DNA from 3 places in the Actinosynnema sp. NPDC059335 genome. Region 2 is predicted to be linked to each of the others. Evidence: riboswitches for the same ligand, from Rfam matches in the RefSeq annotation. Region 2 holds a riboswitch; each other region holds the start of a gene.
The links. A riboswitch is a leader RNA that binds a small molecule or an ion and turns the genes downstream of it on or off. The one in region 2 is predicted to bind cobalamin.
Positions count from the first base shown of each region.

Region 1: another riboswitch for cobalamin. It lies ahead of metE (5-methyltetrahydropteroyltriglutamate--homocysteine S-methyltransferase); the one in region 2 lies ahead of ACFXGA_RS34945 (prenyltransferase/squalene oxidase repeat-containing protein).
Region 3: another riboswitch for cobalamin. It lies ahead of cobN (cobaltochelatase subunit CobN); the one in region 2 lies ahead of ACFXGA_RS34945 (prenyltransferase/squalene oxidase repeat-containing protein).

Region 1 is NZ_JBHYXZ010000002.1:60,674-66,764, reverse strand. It holds partial or broken gene ACFXGA_RS00975 (ribonucleotide reductase N-terminal alpha domain-containing protein) at 1-1,048, opposite strand, end outside; cobalamin riboswitch at 1,168-1,379, opposite strand; cobalamin riboswitch at 1,559-1,769, shown strand; gene metE (5-methyltetrahydropteroyltriglutamate--homocysteine S-methyltransferase) at 1,889-4,123, shown strand; gene ACFXGA_RS00965 (acyl-CoA thioesterase) at 4,120-4,617, shown strand; gene ACFXGA_RS00960 (hypothetical protein) at 4,770-5,288, opposite strand; gene ACFXGA_RS00955 (hypothetical protein) at 5,767-5,895, shown strand; gene kdpF (K(+)-transporting ATPase subunit F) at 5,892-5,993, shown strand; gene kdpA (potassium-transporting ATPase subunit KdpA) at 5,993-6,091, shown strand, end outside.
Region 2 is NZ_JBHYXZ010000179.1:43-6,133, reverse strand. It holds gene ACFXGA_RS34960 (ABC transporter ATP-binding protein) at 1-1,296, opposite strand, end outside; gene ACFXGA_RS34955 (energy-coupling factor transporter transmembrane component T) at 1,293-2,354, opposite strand; gene ACFXGA_RS34950 (hypothetical protein) at 2,351-3,187, opposite strand; gene ACFXGA_RS34945 (prenyltransferase/squalene oxidase repeat-containing protein) at 3,184-4,494, opposite strand; cobalamin riboswitch at 4,586-4,710, opposite strand; gene ACFXGA_RS34940 (cytochrome P450) at 4,804-6,063, shown strand.
Region 3 is NZ_JBHYXZ010000120.1:13,354-19,444, reverse strand. It holds gene ACFXGA_RS29555 (precorrin-8X methylmutase) at 1-503, opposite strand, end outside; gene ACFXGA_RS29550 (hypothetical protein) at 500-1,510, opposite strand; cobalamin riboswitch at 1,518-1,652, shown strand; gene cobN (cobaltochelatase subunit CobN) at 1,686-5,258, shown strand; gene ACFXGA_RS29540 (extracellular solute-binding protein) at 5,792-6,091, shown strand, end outside.

The sequences.
Region 1 (6,091 bases), on a different contig from region 2:
CGGTGGTCAGGAAGCACGACGAGAGTTGAGGGCGGGTGGTGCCGGAGTTGAACAGCGTGGGCGTCGAGGCCATGAAGTCGAACGAGGACAGCAGCTCGTAGAACTCGATCGCGCGCGCTTCCCGGTCGTCCTCGCGCAGGGCCAGGCCCATCGCCACGCGCATGAAGAACGCCTGCGGCAGCTCGTAACGGGTGCCGTGGTCGTGCAGGAAGTACCGGTCGTAGAGCGTCTGCATCCCCAGGAAGTCGAACTTCGTGTCCCGCTCCGGGTGGATCGCGGCGGCCAGGCGCTCGACGTCGAAGTCCGCCAGCTCCGGGTCGAGCCGGTCCAGCTCGATGCCCAGGCGCACGTAGGCCGGGAAGTAGTCCACGTAGGACATCTGCTCGCCGGTGGCCTCGACCGGGCGTCCGGCGAGCCGGGTCAGCACCTCGCGGCGCAGCCGGTCCAGCAACAGCCGGGCGGCCACGAACGAGTAGTTCGGCTCGGTCTCCACCAGCGTCCGCGCCGCCATCACCAGCGCCACGGCCAGCTCGTCGACCGTGATGCCGTCGTAGACGGTGCGCCGCACCTCGGCCAGCACGACCTCCGGCGAGGTGTCGGCCAGGCCCGCGCACGCCTCACCGACCACGACGCCCACGCGGTCCCAGTCCAGCAGGACCAGCTCGCCGTCCGGACCCTTGACGCGGAACTCCGATGCGGCGGGCACGACCTCGCGGGCCTTGGCGTGCTCCTCGCGGTAGAGCACGTAGGCACGGGCCACCTCGTGGTGACCGCCGCGCATCAGCACCAGTTCCACCTGGTCCTGGATCTGCTCGACGTGCAGCGCGACATCCGGCCGCGCGCGCTTGAGCAGCGCGGCCCCCACCTGCGCCGTCAGGTCTTCCACCAGGGGGTGCAGGCGGGAAGACGACGCGGCGGCGTCGCCCTCCACGGCCAGGAACGCCTTGGTCATCGCCACCGCGATCCTGGTGGCGTCGAACGCCGAGGCACTGCCGTCGCGGCGGATCACCCGCACCTGCGCGGTGGTGCTCGTGGTTGTGGTCGACACAGCCCTCTCCTCGCGAGCCTGGAGCGGCCCGGAGCACGCGGGGGTGCCACAGAGCGCGTGCGCGACGGCACGCTGATCCGTGTCGGCCCGCCCACGAGGCCCCGGACACGCGCACGCCGGCCGGCGCGCGCACCGACGGCAGGTCTTCGGACTCGCGGACACCCGGCTGACACCGGACCTACTGGCCGTCGCTTCCCACGCGTGACGCGCAGTGCTTCGTGACGGCGGTCGTTCCCACTCACCGCTGCGGGGCAGTCCCGGATTCGCACCGGGTTCCCTCTTGCCTCCTCGGCCCTCGGAGGGCGTCGGAACCATCGACGGCGGGAACACTACATGTTGTAGATCGCCGCGCAACCCACCCCCACATGGACACGTGTCCGCTGCGCCGGCCCGCTCTCGGGGTTCATCCTTCAAACAGCAGCCCGTTCCCGGACGAGGAGGGCACCGCTCACGCATCACCGATGCGCACCAGGCGGTTCCCGGATTCTGAGCGGTGTTCCCGCGGTGCGCTACGCTGCCGTCGCTGGTGGTTCGCCCGCGTCGGTGACGGCGGAGGCGAGGCAAGAGGGAACCCGGTGCGAATCCGGGACTGCCCCGCAGCGGTGAACGGGAACGAAAGCCGTCAACCAAGCACTGCGCGCTCCGCGTGGGAAGCGACGGCCGGTAGGAGTGGGTTCGACGCCCGTGAGTCCGAAGACCTGCCACCGGTCCGCGCACCCACCGGGTACGCGGTGTCCGGGAGCCTCGCGGGAGGGCTCGCGCGGACGCGGCCGAGTGCCGCCCGCGAAGCGTGCCCGTGACAGCGACCGGACTTCACGCACGCTCGCGAGGAGAGAGCTTGTGACCAGCGGTATCGGCGCCACCGTGCTCGGATATCCGAGGATCGGTCCCCATCGGGAACTCAAGCGCGCCGTGGAGGCGTACTGGGCGGGGAGGACCGACCGGGACACCCTGCTCGCCACCGCTGCCGACCTGCGCGCGGCAACGTGGCGGGAGTTGCGCGACGCCGGGCTGGACTCGATCCCGTCCAACACGTTCTCGTTCTACGACCAGGTGCTCGACACGGCGTTCCTCGTCGGCGCGGTCCCGGACCGCTACCGGCGCGAGCACGAGCTGGACTCCTACTTCGCGGCGGCACGGGGCGACGCGCAGGCGCCGCCGCTGGAGCTGACGAAGTGGTTCGACACCAACTACCACTACCTGGTGCCCGAGATCGGCCCGGACACGGTGTTCCGGCTGGCCGGGGACAAGCCGCTGGCCGACTACCGGCAGGCCCGCCGGCTGGGGATCGAGACCCGGCCGGTGCTGCTGGGCCCGGTGACGTTCCTGCTGCTGGCCAAGGGCGCCGACCCGCTGGCGCGGCTGGACGACCTGGTGGACGTCTACGCCGAGCTGCTGGTTGTGCTGGCGGCGCAGGGCGTGGTGTGGGTCCAGCTCGACGAGCTGGCCTTCGCCGCCGACCGCGCGGAAACGGACCTGGCCGCGCTGGGCCGGGCCTACACCCGGCTGGCCTCGCTCAACGCCCGCCCGAAGCTCCTGGTCACCGGCTACTACGGCAGCCTCGGCCCCGCCCTGCCGGTGCTGGCGGGCACGGCCGTCGAGGCGATCGGCGTGGACCTGGTCGCGGGCGCGGTTGACGGGATCGCGGGCATCCCGGCGCTGCGGGACAAGACGCTGGTGGCCGGGGTGGTGGACGGCCGCAACGTGTGGCGCACCGACCTGCGGAAGGCGCTGGCCACGGCGGTGTCGCTGCTCGGTTCGGCAGGCGAGGTGGCGGTGTCGACTTCCTCGACGCTGCTGCACGTGCCCTACGACCTCGACGCGGAGACCGGGCTGGACCCGGCGGTGCGGTCGCGGCTGGCGTTCGCCAGGCAGAAGGTCCGCGAGGTCGTGCTGCTAGGCCGCGCGCTGCGCGAGGGCGTGACCGGCGCGTGGGCCGGCCAGGCCGACGAGCCCGCCGCGAGCCCCCGCCGTGACGAGGCCGTGCGGGCCCGGCTGGCCGCGCTGCGCCCGCAGGACCGCGAACGCGCGCCCTACGCCCACCGCGCCGCCGCCCAGGAAGACCGCCTGGACCTCCCGCCGCTGGCGACCACGACCATCGGCTCGTTCCCCCAAACCGCCGACATCCGCACTGCTCGCGCGGAACTGCGGTCGGGTGCGCTGTCGCAGGCGGAGTACGTCGAGCGGATGCGCGCCGAGATCGCCCGTGTCATCGCGCTTCAGGAGGACATCGGGCTGGACGTGCTGGTGCACGGCGAGCCCGAGCGCAATGACATGGTGCAGTACTTCGCCGAGCACCTGGACGGCTTCGCCACCACCGAGCACGGCTGGGTGCAGTCCTACGGCTCGCGCTGCGTGCGCCCGCCGATCCTGCACGGCGACGTCACCCGCCCCGGACCGATCACCGTGCCGTGGGCGAGTTTCGCCCAATCGCTGACCGAACGGCCGGTCAAGGGCATGCTGACCGGGCCGGTGACGATCCTGGCGTGGTCGTTCGTCCGCGACGACCAGCCCCTGGCCGACACCGCCGACCAGGTGGCGCTGGCGCTGCGCGACGAGGTCGCCGACCTGGAGGCCGCCGGCATCCGCATCGTGCAGGTCGACGAGCCCGCGCTGCGCGAGCTGCTGCCGCTGCGCGCCGCCGACCAACCCGCCTACCTGGAGTGGTCGGTGGCCGCGTTCCGCCTGGCCACCTCCGGCGCCGCACCGGAGACCCAGGTACACACGCATCTGTGCTACTCGGAGTTCGGCGAGGTCATCGACGCCATCGACGGCCTGGGTGCGGACGTGACCACCATCGAGGCCGCACGGTCCAAGATGGAAATCCTGGAAGACCTGCGGGCCAACGGTTTCAGCCGCGGCGTGGGCCCCGGCGTGTACGACATCCACTCGCCGCGGGTACCCGACGTGGACGAGGTCGTCGAGCTGGTGGCCGCCGCCGCGCGGGTACTGCCGGGAAACCGGCTGTGGGTCAACCCCGACTGCGGCCTGAAGACCCGCGGCTACCGCGAGGTCGAACCGGCGCTGCGCACCCTGGTTGCCGCGGCCCGGCGGGTGCGGGCGGAGTTGGGGTGAGCGGCAAGCCCACCGCCGCGTCGAGGTTGACGATCTCGCGGATCACCGACGACCACGACACCAACCTGATGGGCACCGTGCACGGCGGGGTGCTGATGAAGCTGGTCGACTCGCTGGCCGGGGTGGTCTCGGCGCGGCACTGCGAGGGCCCGTCGGTGACGGTCGCGGTCGACGAGATGGTGTTCCTGGTCCCGGTGCGCGTGGGTGACGTGCTGCACCTGCACGCCCAGGTCAACTGGACCGGCAACACCTCGATGGAGGTCGGGGTGCGGGTCACCGCCGACCGTTGGGACCGCTCGGTGCCCGCGGTGCACGTGGCCTCGGCCTACGTGGTGCTGGTGGCCGTGGACCACGACGGCCGTCCGCGGCCGGTCCCGCCCGTGGTGCCGGACAGCGCCGAGGACCGCCGCCGCCGTGCGGAGGCGGAGATCCGCCGCACCCACCGCCTGGCCCGCAGTCGGGCGATCGTCGCCTCCAGGACGGTCGGGGTGTGACCGCAACCGGCCGACCTATCCCCGGTCGACCTCGACGATGACGATGACGACGGAGACGATGACCGTGGCGATGACGGCGATGAGTGATCACCCGTCATCGACCGGGTGGCGGGTATGACGGGGTGGATCGCCCGCCACACCCGCCGCACGGGTCAGGAGATGGGGTAGGTGGAGATGTCGCCGCAGGTGAGCGGGCCTGGTTCGGGGATGGGGGTGATGGCGGTGTGGCAGACCTGGACGGTGACGCGGTCGATGGGCACCGGGGTCGGCGTCGGGACGAGCGGCACGGAGAGCACGAACTCGAACTTGGTCGCGCCGGTGGTGCTCTGGCGCTCGGTATCGACGGCGGTGCGGCCGTTGTAGGCGGTGAACACGGCCACCGCGACGGCTCGGGTGGGCGGGGCGCACGGGGTGGCGTTGCGCAGCGCGACCTCACCGGTGACCTTGACCGCGGTCACGGGGTGGGGCGTCGGGACCGGCAGCGCGTTGCGCCAGGCCAACTGGCCGGTGGTGTGGCTGCTCAGGCAGCGGTCAGTGTGCTCGGCCTTGAACGGCACCGCCGCTGCGGCCGGGTCGGCGCTCGCGCCGCCGGTGAGGGTGGAAGTGGTTGCGATGGCCGTGAACGCCACGGCGGCAGCGCGACCGATCCTCGATAACAGGGGTGAGGTCATCTGAGCAGACTCCTTTGTCCTCGCTCCGATTCTTTCAGGGTGGGTTCTCCCGCCGATCCTGTGCGCCTGCTACCGGGCGGCCTGCTCGGCACAGGTCGGGCGTGGACGAACTGAGCTTGCCAATAATTACTGGGAGTGCTGAATCCGAACAACTGGGTAGCAGTACGTGACTGCGGAGTCCGGTACGACGCCGGTTCGGCAGCCGCCTGTGAGCACGGTTCAGATTCTGGCGCGGCCCAGTCGGTCGCCGAAGACGCCGAACGCTGCAGCTACCGGGCGACCAGCCGGGACAGGCGCTCGACCGCCTCGTGCTCGTCACTGTGCGCAGCGCCCGCAGCGATCGTGGTTAACCCGGTCGTGACCTGCGGTGAGACCGGCGTCTCCCGGTCGTCAACATCGCGTAAGGGACCGGATCGAGGGCGTTAGGGACCCGTCAGGCATCCGTGGGCCGGCCACTTCCGGGTGCATCCTTTCCGGCATGGCGGTCCGTCGAGACCGCTCGGAGTCGGGAAGGGGCGCGGAGATGGCCGATCTGGCCTACGTGCTGCTGATCATAGGTGTGTTCCTGCTGCTGGCGCTCGGCGTGCGCGGTCTGGGGCGGTTGTGAGCGGCACCGGGGTGATGGCCAACACCGTCGGCGGTGTGCTGGCCCTGCTGTTGATCGGGTACCTGTTCGTCGCGCTGGTCCGTCCGGAGAAATTCTGATGTCCTCTACTGTGGCCGGTCTGCTCCAGGTCGGTCTGCTGATCGTCGCCCTGGCCGTGGTGTACCGGCCGTTCGGCGACTACATGGCCCGCGTCTAC
Region 2 (6,091 bases):
GGCCTGCGCGCACTCGCCGCCGACCGTGTGCAGGTACAGCAGGTCGCCGGGCTGCTGCGGCACCAGGCCGACGGCGCGCCGCCGCGGTCCGGGCTTCAGCGTCGCCGGGTCCACGTCCTCCACCGCCACCTCGCCGCCGGACCGCTTGCCGGTGCCCTGCACGGCCCACAGCAGGCTGGACTTGCCGGACCCGTTGCGGCCCATCACCGCGACCCGCTCACCCGCGCCGACGTCCAGCGACACGCCGCGCAGCGCGTCCACGGCGGAGTAGCGGACCCGCAGGTCCCGAACCCGCACCAGGCCCGCTGCCGGTGACGACGTGGACGACGCCGGCGCGAGCCGTGCAGGCGCGGACGACGCGGATGTGGGCGTGGGTGGCGACGACGTGGACGACGCGGATGTGGGCGCGGGCGCGGGTGGCGCGGATGTAGGTGGCGCGGGCGTGGACGACGTGCGCGCGGGTGGAGTGGATGCGGGTGGCGTGGCGAGGCGGTCGCGCAAGGGACCGGCCCTGCGCCGCGCGTCCCGGATGGACACCGGCACCGGGTCCCACCCGGCGAGCCGGCCCAGCCGCACCACGGGCGGCGCGACCGGGGCGTCCGCCAGGACCGGACCGGGGTCGCCCGCGACCGGCGGCAGCCCGCCGCCCGGCAGCCACACCACGCGGTCGGCGTACTGCGCGACCCGTTCCAGCCGGTGCTCGGCGATCAGCACGGTCATGCCGAGGTCGTGCACCAGCCGGTGCACCGCGGCCAGCACGTCCTCCGCCGCGCCGGGGTCCAGCGCCGAGGTCGGCTCGTCCAGGACCAGCACCCGCGGGTGCGCGGTGAGGGCCGCGCCGACGGCCACGCGCTGCTGCTGCCCGCCGGACAGGGCGGCCAGCGGGCGGCGGCGCAGGTCGGCCAGCCCGAGCAGGTCCAGCGTCTCCTCGACCCGCTTGCGCATCACCGGGTTGGGCAGTCCCAGCGACTCCATCGAGTACGCCAGCTCCTCCTCGACCGAGTCGGTGACGAACCCGGCCTGCGGGTCCTGCGCCACCACGCCGACCACGTCCGCCAGCTCGCGCGGCGGGTGCGTGCGGGTGTCGCGGCCGTCCACCAGCACGCGGCCGGTGAGCGTGCCGCCGGTGAAGTGCGGCACCAGCCCGTTGACCGCGCGCAACAGCGTCGACTTGCCCGACCCGGTCCGCCCGACCACCAGGCACAGCTCGCCCTCCGGCACGTGCAGGTCCACCCCGGCCAACGCGGGCGCGGCGGCGTCGCGGTAGGTGACGGAGACGTTCTCGAACCGGATCACTGGCCCATCCTGTTCCTGGCGACGACAACGGGCGCGAGCGCGCACAGCAGGCCGACCGCGGGCAGCAGCGGCAGTTCGGGCGGGACCAGCGGCACGGTGTCCGGGGTCAGCGCCGCCCGGCCGAGGCCGTCCGGGGCGAGGTACGTCGCCAGTGCGGCGAGCAGGCCGGACGCGGCGATCAGCAGCTCCCGCGGCCCCCACCGGTCCGGCCGGTACCGGCTGCGCCGCACCCGCCGCGACCCGGTCCACAGGCCCGCGACGGCCAGCGCCGCCCCGGCCGCCAGCATCGGCGTGCCGACCGTGTTCGGGGTGCCGCCGCCGAGCAGCCCGTACGCGCCGACGCACAACCCGACCAGGCCGCCCAGCACCAGCACGCCCGTCAGCACCCTGGTCCGCCGCGGCAGCCCCGCCGCCCGGCCGTAGCCGCGCGAGTCCATCGCCGCGGCCAGCACCAGGGACCGCTCGAACGCGTCCTCCAGCACCGGCACCATCAGCACCCGCATCGCCTTCACGCCGCGCACGGCGTCACCCCGCAACGCCCGCGCCCGGCGCACCGACCGCGCGCTGGCCACGAGCTGCGGCGCGACCGTCAACGCCACCACCACCGCCACGCTCACCTCGTACAACGCGGCCGGCAGCGACCGCAGCAGCCGCTTGGCGTTGGCCAACGCGTTCGCCGCGCCCACGCAGCACAGCAACGTGGCGAGCTGGAGCCCCTGGTACAGCGCGAAAGCGAGACCCTCGGCGCTCACCGGACCACCCAGCCGGATGCCCTTCGCCCAGTCGGGCAGCGGGATCTCGGGCAGCGTCACGAGCACGGTCGGCCCGCCCACACCGCCGAGCAGCACGTGCAGCACCACCCGGACGGCGAGCACCACCAGGGCGAACTTGAGGAACACCCCGTACGCGCTCGCCCACGGCGTGTCCTCGCGGCACGACACGGCGACGTACCCGGCGACCGCGATCACCAGCGCCAGCAGCAGCGGGTTGGTGGTGCGGGCCGCGACGGCGGCCAGGCACAACGCCCACAGCCACCACGCACCGGGGTGCAGGCTCACTCCGCCGCCCTGGCGCGCCGCCGCGCGGTCCACACCCCGAGGCCGGCCAACACGGCGACCACCACGATCCCGATCACCAGGCCGACCGCGCCGCCCGAGTCCGGCGTCGGCTCGGCTCCTGCTTCCGGTGACGCGCCGTCCGTCGGCACGACCGGACTCGACGAAGTTCCGCCGACCGTCGTTTCCTCGGCGGAGGAAGGCGGCGTGGTCGTCGTCTCCGCCGTGGTGGTGGTCGTCTCCTGCGTGGGTTCGGCGGTCGGCGGGCCGGGCTGCCGCGGCGCGGGCGGTTGCGGCTGATTCGGTTGGCCGGGTTGACCCGGTTGCGCCGGGTTCGGCGCGGGCTGCCCAGGGTCGGGCGCGGGGGGCGCCGGTGGGGCGGGCTTCGGCGCGGGCGCCGGCGGCGCGATGCCCGGCGGCTCGCCCGCGCCGAACGACCAGCCCTCGACGGTGCCCGGCGCGGGGTCGTACGCGCTCGCGCTCGTGCTGCTGTAGACCCACGACTCGCCGGGCCGGCCGTGCCAGTAGCCCCAGTAGGCCGTGGTCGGCGACGTGGTCCGGCACGGGTCGCTGCTCGGCTTGCCGTTGATCCGGCACACGAACCCCGGCTGGAGGGCGGCGAACGTGTAGCCGAATCCGGCGGCGCTGAGCGCGGCCGTCCCCGTGGCGGGGTCACCGGGCGCGCACCCGGTCTGCACGCCGCCGCCCAACGAGCGGAAGTCCACGACGACCGTGACGCCCGCGCAGTCAGCCGCCTGCGCGGTCAGCGGGGCGTTCGTCATCGCGAGCCCGACGACGGCCGCCGCCGTCAGCGCTCGCGCCCACCGGCCGGTCACTTCCGCGCATCCGCGTACCGCTTGCGCGACAACAGGACCGTGAGCACCCCGCCGACCAGCAGCAGCGCGCCGACCCACAGCGCCGGGCCGACGTCCGCGCCGGTGCGGGCCAGGTTGCCCCGGTTGGCCGTCACGGCCACCACCGCGGCGGTCGTGGTGGTGGCCGTGACGGAGGCGTCCGTCGTGGTGGTGGTCGCGTCGGTGCCGGTGGTCGTCGTGGTGTCGGTGCTCGTGGTGGTGGCCGCGGTCGACGACGTGGTGGTGGCCGGGCAGTCCAGCACCGGCGTGCCCGGCGTGCCGCCGTCGGCCGTCAGGTCGCCGAAGCCGACGCCGACCAGGCCGAGGACGCCCTGCGCGCTGGCGCGCAACGACGAGGTCTGCTGGAAGCCCGTCGCGTCGAACGCGATCGCGCCCCGGTCGGCCTCGGCGGCCGTGCAGCCGACCTGGAGCGAGGTGAGGAACCGGACGGCGAGGTCCGCGGTGGCCGTGCGGCCGCCCGCGCGCAACGCCTGCGCGGCCAGGCCGGTGCTGTTGGCGTTGCCCGCGTCGGTCGCGCCCTCGTCGCGGAAGCCGCCGCCGGGCTGCTGCACGCCCTCCAGCCAGTCGAGGGCCTCGCCGGCCGCGGCGGTGTCGCCGACGGCCACCAGCGCCTGCACGGCCATGGACGTGGCGTCCACGTGCGACACGCAGGGCGTGGCCTCCAGGATCAGCGGGAAGCCGCCGTCCCCGCACTGCTGACCGACGAGGTAGTCCACGGCGGCCCGCGGCGCGCCCTGCGCGCGGTCCAGGGCGAGCACCGCGAACGCCTGGCTGAACCCGTTGGAGAAGTCGCCGTACTGCGACTTGTTGACGAACCGGCCGGACGGGGCCTGCAACGCGGTGAGGCCCGCGATCAGGTCCTCGCCGCCGAAGTCCGACGGGTCGCCGCCGCGGACCTGGACGGCCAGCGCCAGCTTCGCGTAGGAGCCCGCGAACGACTCGGCGGGGTCGTCGAAGTGCAGGTAGTTGGCGATGACCTCCGGCCGGGCGAGCCACGCGAGCGCCTTGTCCGCGCTGTCGGAGGCCACCCCGGCGGCGGTGAACGCGAACAGCGCGTCCAACGTCGAGCCCTGGTCGGGGGAGGTCGTGCCGGGGTAGAGGAAGTGGTCGCCGTCGACGAGCTGCCGGGCCAGCCACCCCGCGGCGGCGTCGCTCGCGTCCGTCGTCGGCACCGCCCGCGCCTCGTCCTGGCTCCGTGCGGCGGGGGCGAGCGCGAGCGCGGTGACAGCGGCGGCGGCGATGACGGCGGCGGTCCGTCTCAACGACATGTTCTGCCTTTCCGGGGCGCAAGGCGCGAGCGGACCCCGGACAGCCGTGCTCGCCGCTTCCCGGGCTCCGACCCGTTGACCTCGACGGTGTCAGGAGCGTGGCACGCGCGACGGGTGTTCGGGCTCGTCCCCGGGAGGGGCCTACCGTTGCGGGTCAGCGCCGGATTTCGACCGGCTTCCCCCGTTTCGCGCGCGATTGCCGATCGTCTGTCAAGGACCCTGTCGTGTCAATCCGCCTCTAGCGCGATGCTGCTCACCCCTACGTACGGTTACCGTCGGTCGATTCGATCTGGGGAAGAGGGGTGTTCGATGACGACTCTGGCGTCCGTGCGCGACGGCTTGGTGGCGTGGGTCGCACGGCGTTCGGCGACGCGGTGGGTGCTGGGCAAGATCGGTTCGCGGGCGTTGTCGCTGCTCCCGGACCGGGCGCTGGTCCCGTTGAAGCGGGACGGGGTGGTGCCGGTCGCCGAGTTGGAGCGGATGCGGGAGGCCGGCGCGGTGCACCGGATCCCGGTGCCGTTCGGCTTGCGGGTGTGGTTGGTCACGGGGCAGGACGAGGCGAGGAAGGTGCTGTCCGACACAGGCGCGTTCAGCAACGACTACGCGCGGCTCGGCGCGGCGGTCGGGCGCATCGAGCAGTCGCCCGGCGGCCTCGGCTTCGCCGACCCGCCCGACCACACCCGGCTGCGCAAGCTGCTCACGCCGGAGTTCACCATGCGGCGGCTGTCGCGGCTGGTGCCGCGCATCGACGCGATCGTGACCGAGCGGCTGGACGCCATGGAGGCCGTCGACGGGCCGGTCGACCTGGTCAAGGAGTTCGCGCTGCCGATCCCGTCGCTGACGATCTGCGAGCTGCTGGGCGTGCCCTACGAGGACCGCGACCGGTTCCAGGAGCTGGCGGCGGCGCGGTTCGACCTGTTCGGCGGCGCGGGGCAGGCGTTGGGCGCGATCTCGGAGTCGCTGTCCTACATGGAGGAGATCGTGCGCCGCGAGCGCCGGTCGCCGGGCGACGGGCTGATCGGCTCGATCATCCGCCAGCACGGGGACGACGTGAGCGACGTCGAGCTGGCGGGCCTGGCCGACGGCGTGCTGACCGGGGGGTTCGACACCACGGCGTCGATGCTGGCGCTGGGCGCGATCGTGCTGCTGAAGGACGACGCGGCGCGTGCCGCGATGCGTGACGACGACGCGGCCGCCGCGCCGCTGGTGGAGGAGCTGCTGCGGCACCTGAGCGTGGTGCAGGTGGCGTTCCCGAGGTTCGCCCGGCACCCGCTGAAGGTCGGCGACCAGCAGGTGGAGGAGGGCGACGTGGTGATCGTGTCGCTGTCGGCGGCCAACCGCGAGGGCGCGTCGGACTTCGACCCCTCCCGGCCGCCGACGTCGCACCTGGCGTTCGGGTACGGCGCGCACCGGTGCGTGGGGGCGGAGCTGGCCCGGATGGAGCTGCGCGCCGCCTACCCGGCGCTGCTGCGCCGGTTCCCGGGCCTGCGCCTGGCCGCCGCGCGGCCCGGGTTCCGCACCGCGTCGATCGTGCACGGCGTGGACTCGCTGTTCGTCCACACGCGCTGAGCGTTGAACTCGGGGGTCCCGGACGTAG
Region 3 (6,091 bases), on a different contig from region 2:
GCCGCGCCGATGAACCCCACCGGCACGCCGAGCACGGCGGCGGGTCGGGGCGCGCCCGCCGCGATCAGGTCGAGCAGGTGGAACAACGCGGTGGGCGCGTTGCCGATGGCCACCACCGCGCCCTCCAACCGGTCCCGCCACAGCTCCAACGCCGCCGCGCTGCGCGTGGTCCCCAGCTCCTCGGCCAACCCGGGCACCCGCGGGTCGCCCAACGTGCAGACGACCTCGTTGTCCGCGGGCAGCCGGCGACGCGTCACGCCCGCCGCGACCATCTGCGCGTCGCACAGGATCGGCGCGCCCGCCAGCAGCGCCGCCCGCGCGTCGCGCACCACGTGCGGCGAGAAGTCGACGTCCCCGACCAGGTCGACCATCCCGCAGGCGTGGATCATCCGCACCACCACCCGGGCGACGTCGGACGGGAACCGCGCCAGGTCGGCCTCGGCGCGGATGGTGGCGAACGAACGGCGGTAGATCTCCGCGCCGTCCTTGACGTACCCGGTCACCTGATCTCCTCGTACCCGTCGCCGGTCGCGACGAACTCCACCACGTCGCCCGCCGGGCGACCGCACCGCCGGGCGCAGCCCGACCAGTGCACCCGGCCGGACCCGGTCCGCGCCCGCACCCAACGGGTCGCGTCGGCCCGCACGTCGGCCAGCGACTTCGCGCACCCCGGCCGCCCGGTGCACGCGCTGACGCCGTGCCACGGCGAGTCCGGCGACGTGAACAGGCCGCCGGTGTCGGTCCCGGCCGGCAGCACCAGGCTCCGCCACGGCGTGATCCGCACCGGCACGCCGGCGAGCAGCCGCGCGTCCCACCGCCCGAACGGCACGCCCGCCACGACCACGTCGCCGTGCCCACCGGGTGCGACGGGCGTCACACCGGACGGGATTTTCACGGAACCGGGCTCGCCCAGCGCCGCCGTGATCTTCCGCACACCGCCGTCCACTTCGGACAGCCGCCACGCCTCGCCGCGGATCCCGGCGAACACCCGCGCGGCCGTCACCACGGCGTTCACCGGGTCCGCCACCCGCAGCCCGGAATCGCGCCCGGCCAGGAACAACGCGTCACCGACGAGCCCGATGTCACCCGACAGGCCGCTCACCGCGCCACCCACCGTGACCAGGAACCTCCCCGGCAGGGAGGCCAACTCCGGCGCCGCGAGCAGCGCCGCGTCGAGCGCGTCCACCAGCGCCTGGTTGTCCTCCATCGGCGCGGCGACGATGTTGCGCATCCGCTCGTGCGTCACCGACGGCAGCAGGCCGGCCGCGCGCAGCCGCGCGCCCAGCTCGTGCTCCGCCCCCGGCGCCAAGCCCCTGATCTGCACGTTCGCCCGTGACGTCAGCTCCAGGAACCCGTCGCCGAGGTCCAGCGCGGCGGCACGCAGCACGTCGACCCGCTCGGCGCTCAACGTGCCGCCGGGCACCCGCACGCGCGCCAACCCGCCGTCGGCGGCGCGGTGCACGTCGACGGCGCCGGGGCAGGCGTCCGGGTGAGTTCGCTCCGTGGGCATGGACTGGATGCTAACTGCCGTTAGGGTGACCTCCGAACGGCGAAGCAGCAGGAGGAAGCCGGTGTGAATCCGGCGCGGTCCCGCCACTGTGACCGGGGGAGCCCCCGGGAGTCAGGAACTCCGCTCGCCGTCCCCTACGACCGGGGCGAGGACCCCCGAGGGATGGAGCCCGCACGTGATCCTGCTGTTGTCGACCTCCGACACGGACCTGCTGTCCGCCCGTGCCAGCGGCGCCGACTACCGCCTGGCCAACCCCGCCCGCACCGCCGTGGACGACCTCCCGGTCCTGGTGGAGGGCGTCGACCTGGTGGTCGTGCGCATCCTCGGCGGTCGCCGGATGTGGGAGGAGGGGCTGGACCGGCTGCTCGCGTCCGGCCTGCCGGTCGTCGTGCTGGGCGGCGAGCAGAACCCGGACGCGCCGCTGATGGAGCTGTCGACGGTGCCCGGCGGGGTGTGCGCCGAGGCGCACGCGTACCTGGCGCACGGCGGCGCGGCGAACCTCGCCCAGTTGCACCGCTTCCTGTCCGACACGGTCCTGCTCACCGGCCACGGCTTCGCGCCGCCCGCGCCGACGCCGACCTGGGGCCTGCTGGAGCGGGACGACCAGGCCGACGGGCCGACCGTCGCGGTGCTGTACTACCGCGCCCACCACGTGGCCGGGAACACCGCGTTCGTGCACGCGCTGTGCGACGCGATCGTGGCCAAGGGCGGCCGTCCGCTGCCGGTCTACTGCGCCTCCCTGCGCACCGCCGAACCGGAGCTGCTGGCCGAGCTGGCCAAGGCCGACGCCTTGGTGGTCACCGTGCTCGCGGCCGGCGGCGCCAAGCCCGCCGCGGCGTCCGCCGGCGGTGACGACGACGCGTGGGACGTGGGCGCGCTGGCCGCCCTCGACGTGCCGATCCTCCAGGGGCTGTGCCTGACCACGAGCCGTGCCGCGTGGGAGGGCAACGACGACGGTCTGTCCCCTTTGGACACCGCGACGCAGGTGGCGATCCCGGAGTTCGACGGCCGGATCATCACGGTGCCTTTCTCGTTCAAGGAGGTCGACGAGGACGGCCTCACCGTCTACGTCGCCGACCCGGAGCGCGCCGCCCGGGTCGCGGGCATCGCCGTGCGCCACGGCAGGCTCCGGCACGTCCCGCCGGCCGAACGCCGCGTCGTGGTGATGCTGTCGGCCTACCCCACCAAGCACTCCCGCATCGGCAACGCCGTCGGCCTGGACACGCCCGCGAGCGTGGTCCGGCTGCTCGCCGCGATGCGCGACCGGGGCTACGACATCGGCGACGGGCTGCCCGGCGTGGCCGACCTCGACGGCGACGCGCTCATCCACGCGCTCATCGCGGCCGGCGGCCAGGACGCCGACTGGCTCACCGAGGAGCAGCTCCGGGGCAACCCCGTGCGGCTGCCCGCCGCCCGCTACCGCGAGTGGTTCGCCACCCTGCCGGCCGACGCGCGCGAGGAGGTGGAGCGGCACTGGGGCGAGGCGCCCGGCAACCTGTTCGTGGACCGGTCGCGCGACCCCGACGGGGAGATCGTGCTGGCCGCGCTGCGCTCCGGCAACGTCGTGGTCATGGTGCAGCCGCCGCGCGGCTTCGGCGAGAACCCGATCGCCATCTACCACGACCCGGACCTGCCGCCGAGCCACCACTACCTGGCCGCGTACCGCTGGCTGGAGGACGGGTTCGGCGCGGACGCCGTGGTGCACGTCGGCAAGCACGGCAACCTGGAGTGGCTGCCCGGCAAGGCGGTCGGCCTGTCGGCGGCCTGCGGTCCCGACGCGGCGCTGGGCGACCTGCCGCTGATCTACCCGTTCCTGGTCAACGACCCCGGCGAGGGCACCCAGGCCAAGCGCCGGGCGCACGCCACCCTGGTGGACCACCTCGTGCCGCCGATGGCCAGGGCCGACAGCTACGGCGACATCGCGCGGCTGGAGCAGTTGCTGGACGAGCACGGCACCATCGCCGCGATGGACCCGGCCAAGCTGCCCGCGATCCGGGCCCAGATCTGGACCCTCATCCAGGCCGCGAAGCTCGACCACGACCTCGGCCTGTCCGACCGCCCGCACGACGACGGGTTCGACGAGCTGATCCTGCACGTCGACGGCTGGCTGTGCGAGGTCAAGGACGTCCAGATCCGCGACGGCCTGCACGTCCTCGGCCAGGCGCCCACCGGCGCGGCCCGGGTGAACCTGGTGCTGTCGATCCTGCAGGCCAAGCAGGTGTGGGCGGGGCAGGTCGCCGCCCTGCCGGGGCTGCGCGAGGCGTTGGGGCTGGCCGAGACCGCGGGCGGCGCGACCCGCGTCGAGACCGACCGCGTCGAGGAGCGGGCCCGCGCCCTGGTCCAGGCGATGGAGGACGCCGACTGGGACGTCCGCGCGGCCCGGACCCTCACCGACGACGAGGACGTGGCGCGGGTGCTGGAGTTCGCCGCCACCGAGGTCGTGCCCCGGCTCGACCGCACCACCGACGAGCTGGCCAACGTGCTGCACGCGCTCGACGGCGGGTACGTCCCGGCCGGTCCCAGCGGCTCGCCGCTGCGCGGCCTGGTGAACGTGCTGCCGACGGGCCGCAACTTCTACTCGGTGGACCCCAAGGCGGTGCCGTCCCGGCTGGCGTGGGAGACCGGTCAGGCGATGGCCGACTCGCTGCTGGCGCGCTACCGCTCCGAGACGGGGGAGTGGCCCGCGTCGGTCGGCCTGTCGGTGTGGGGCACCAGCGCCATGCGCACGGCCGGTGACGACGTCGCCGAGGTGCTGGCCCTGCTCGGCGTCCGGCCCAAATGGGACGAGGGGTCCCGTCGGGTGACCGGTCTGGAGGTGATCCCGCTGGTCGAGCTGGACCGACCGCGAATCGACGTCACGGTCCGCGTGAGCGGCTTCTTCCGGGACGCGTTCCCGCACGTGGTGGCACTGCTCGACGACGCGGTGCGACTGGTCGCGAACCTGGACGAGTCGGCGTCCGACAACTACGTCCGCGCGCACGCGCAAGCCGATCTCGCGCAGCACAACGACCCGCGTCGCGCCACAATGCGCATCTTCGGCAGCAAACCCGGCGCGTACGGCGCGGGCCTGCTCCCGCTGATCGACAGCCGGAACTGGCGCGACGACGCCGATCTGGCCGAGGTCTACGCGGTGTGGGGCGGCTACGCGTACGGCCGCGATCTCGACGGCGTGGAAGCGCGCCCGGCCATGGAAAGCGCGTACCGGCGCATCGCGGTGGCGGCGAAGAACATCGACACCCGCGAACACGACATCGCCGATTCCGACGACTACTTCCAGTACCACGGCGGAATGATCGCGACCGTCCGCGCGCTCACCGGCAAAGCGCCCGCCGCATATGTCGGCGACAGCACGCGTCCGGACGCGGTGCGCACCCGGACGCTGCACGAGGAGACGAACCGCGTCTTCCGCGCCCGCGTGGTGAACCCGCGGTGGTTGGCCGCGATGCGCGAGCACGGCTACAAGGGCGCGTTCGAACTCGCCGCGACGGTGGACTACCTGTTCGGCTACGACGCCACCACCGGGGTGGTCGCGGACTGGATGTACGAGCAGCTCGCGGCCAACTACGTGCTGGACCCGGTGAACCGGGAGTTCCTGGCGCGGGCCAACCCGTGGGCGCTGCACGGCATCTCCGAGCGGCTCCTGGAGGCGGCCGACCGGGGCATGTGGGAGCACCCCGAACCGGAGACGCTGGAATCGCTGCGAAAGGCATATCTGGAAACCGAGGGCGATTTGGAAGACGGTCGCTGAACCGCGGCGCGACCGGGGCCGCGCAATGGCGGCAATACCCTGATCGCGGGGTGCCCCTATATTCGCGCGATCTCTCGCGGCGGGCGTCCCCGTCGCCGGGGCAATGGGCCGGCGCGTCCCCGCGGGGCGACTCGGCGCCACTCGACCGGCCGGTGTCATCACCCGGCCGGTCGAGTCACGACACCCGACCGGACAGTCTTACCGACACCCCGTGTGCGACTCGCCGGGGGTGGTTGCGGACGCGCTTGCACTTCCGGGGCACACTGGTGCCGGGTGAGTGGGGTCACGCCTCGTGAATCGTTTCCGGGTCATCGTCTCGGAGATGAACCGAACGTGTCCGACCGGTCTACGAACAGTGCCTGAACGGACTACCGTTCACACCGCTAGCAGAATCGGTCCAGCTACGCAAACGCAGCAACGTCGGTAACAGCGCGGACACGGGCGCTTGACACGACTCCGTGGCGCGAACCACACTCCCCCAAAACCTGGGAGCGCTCCCAGAACGTTCACCGCCGATCAACTGAGGAGTTCTCGTGCGCTACCGTCGAGCAGGCTTGGCCAAAGTCCTGGCCTGCACCGCAGTGCTTGCCGCAGTCGCCACGGCCTGTGGCTCGGGAGGGTCCGGCACGTCATCGGATGGCAAGGTCGAGCTGACCATCGCGACCTTCAACGAGTTCGGCTACGAGGAGCTCCTCAAGGAGTACGAGGCCGCCAACCCGAACGTCAAGGTCACGCAGCGCAAGACCGGCCAGGGCGCGCCGCACCACCAGAACCTGTTCACGAAGCTGGCCGCCGGCTCCGGCCTGGCCGACGTCGAGGCCGTCGAAGAGGGC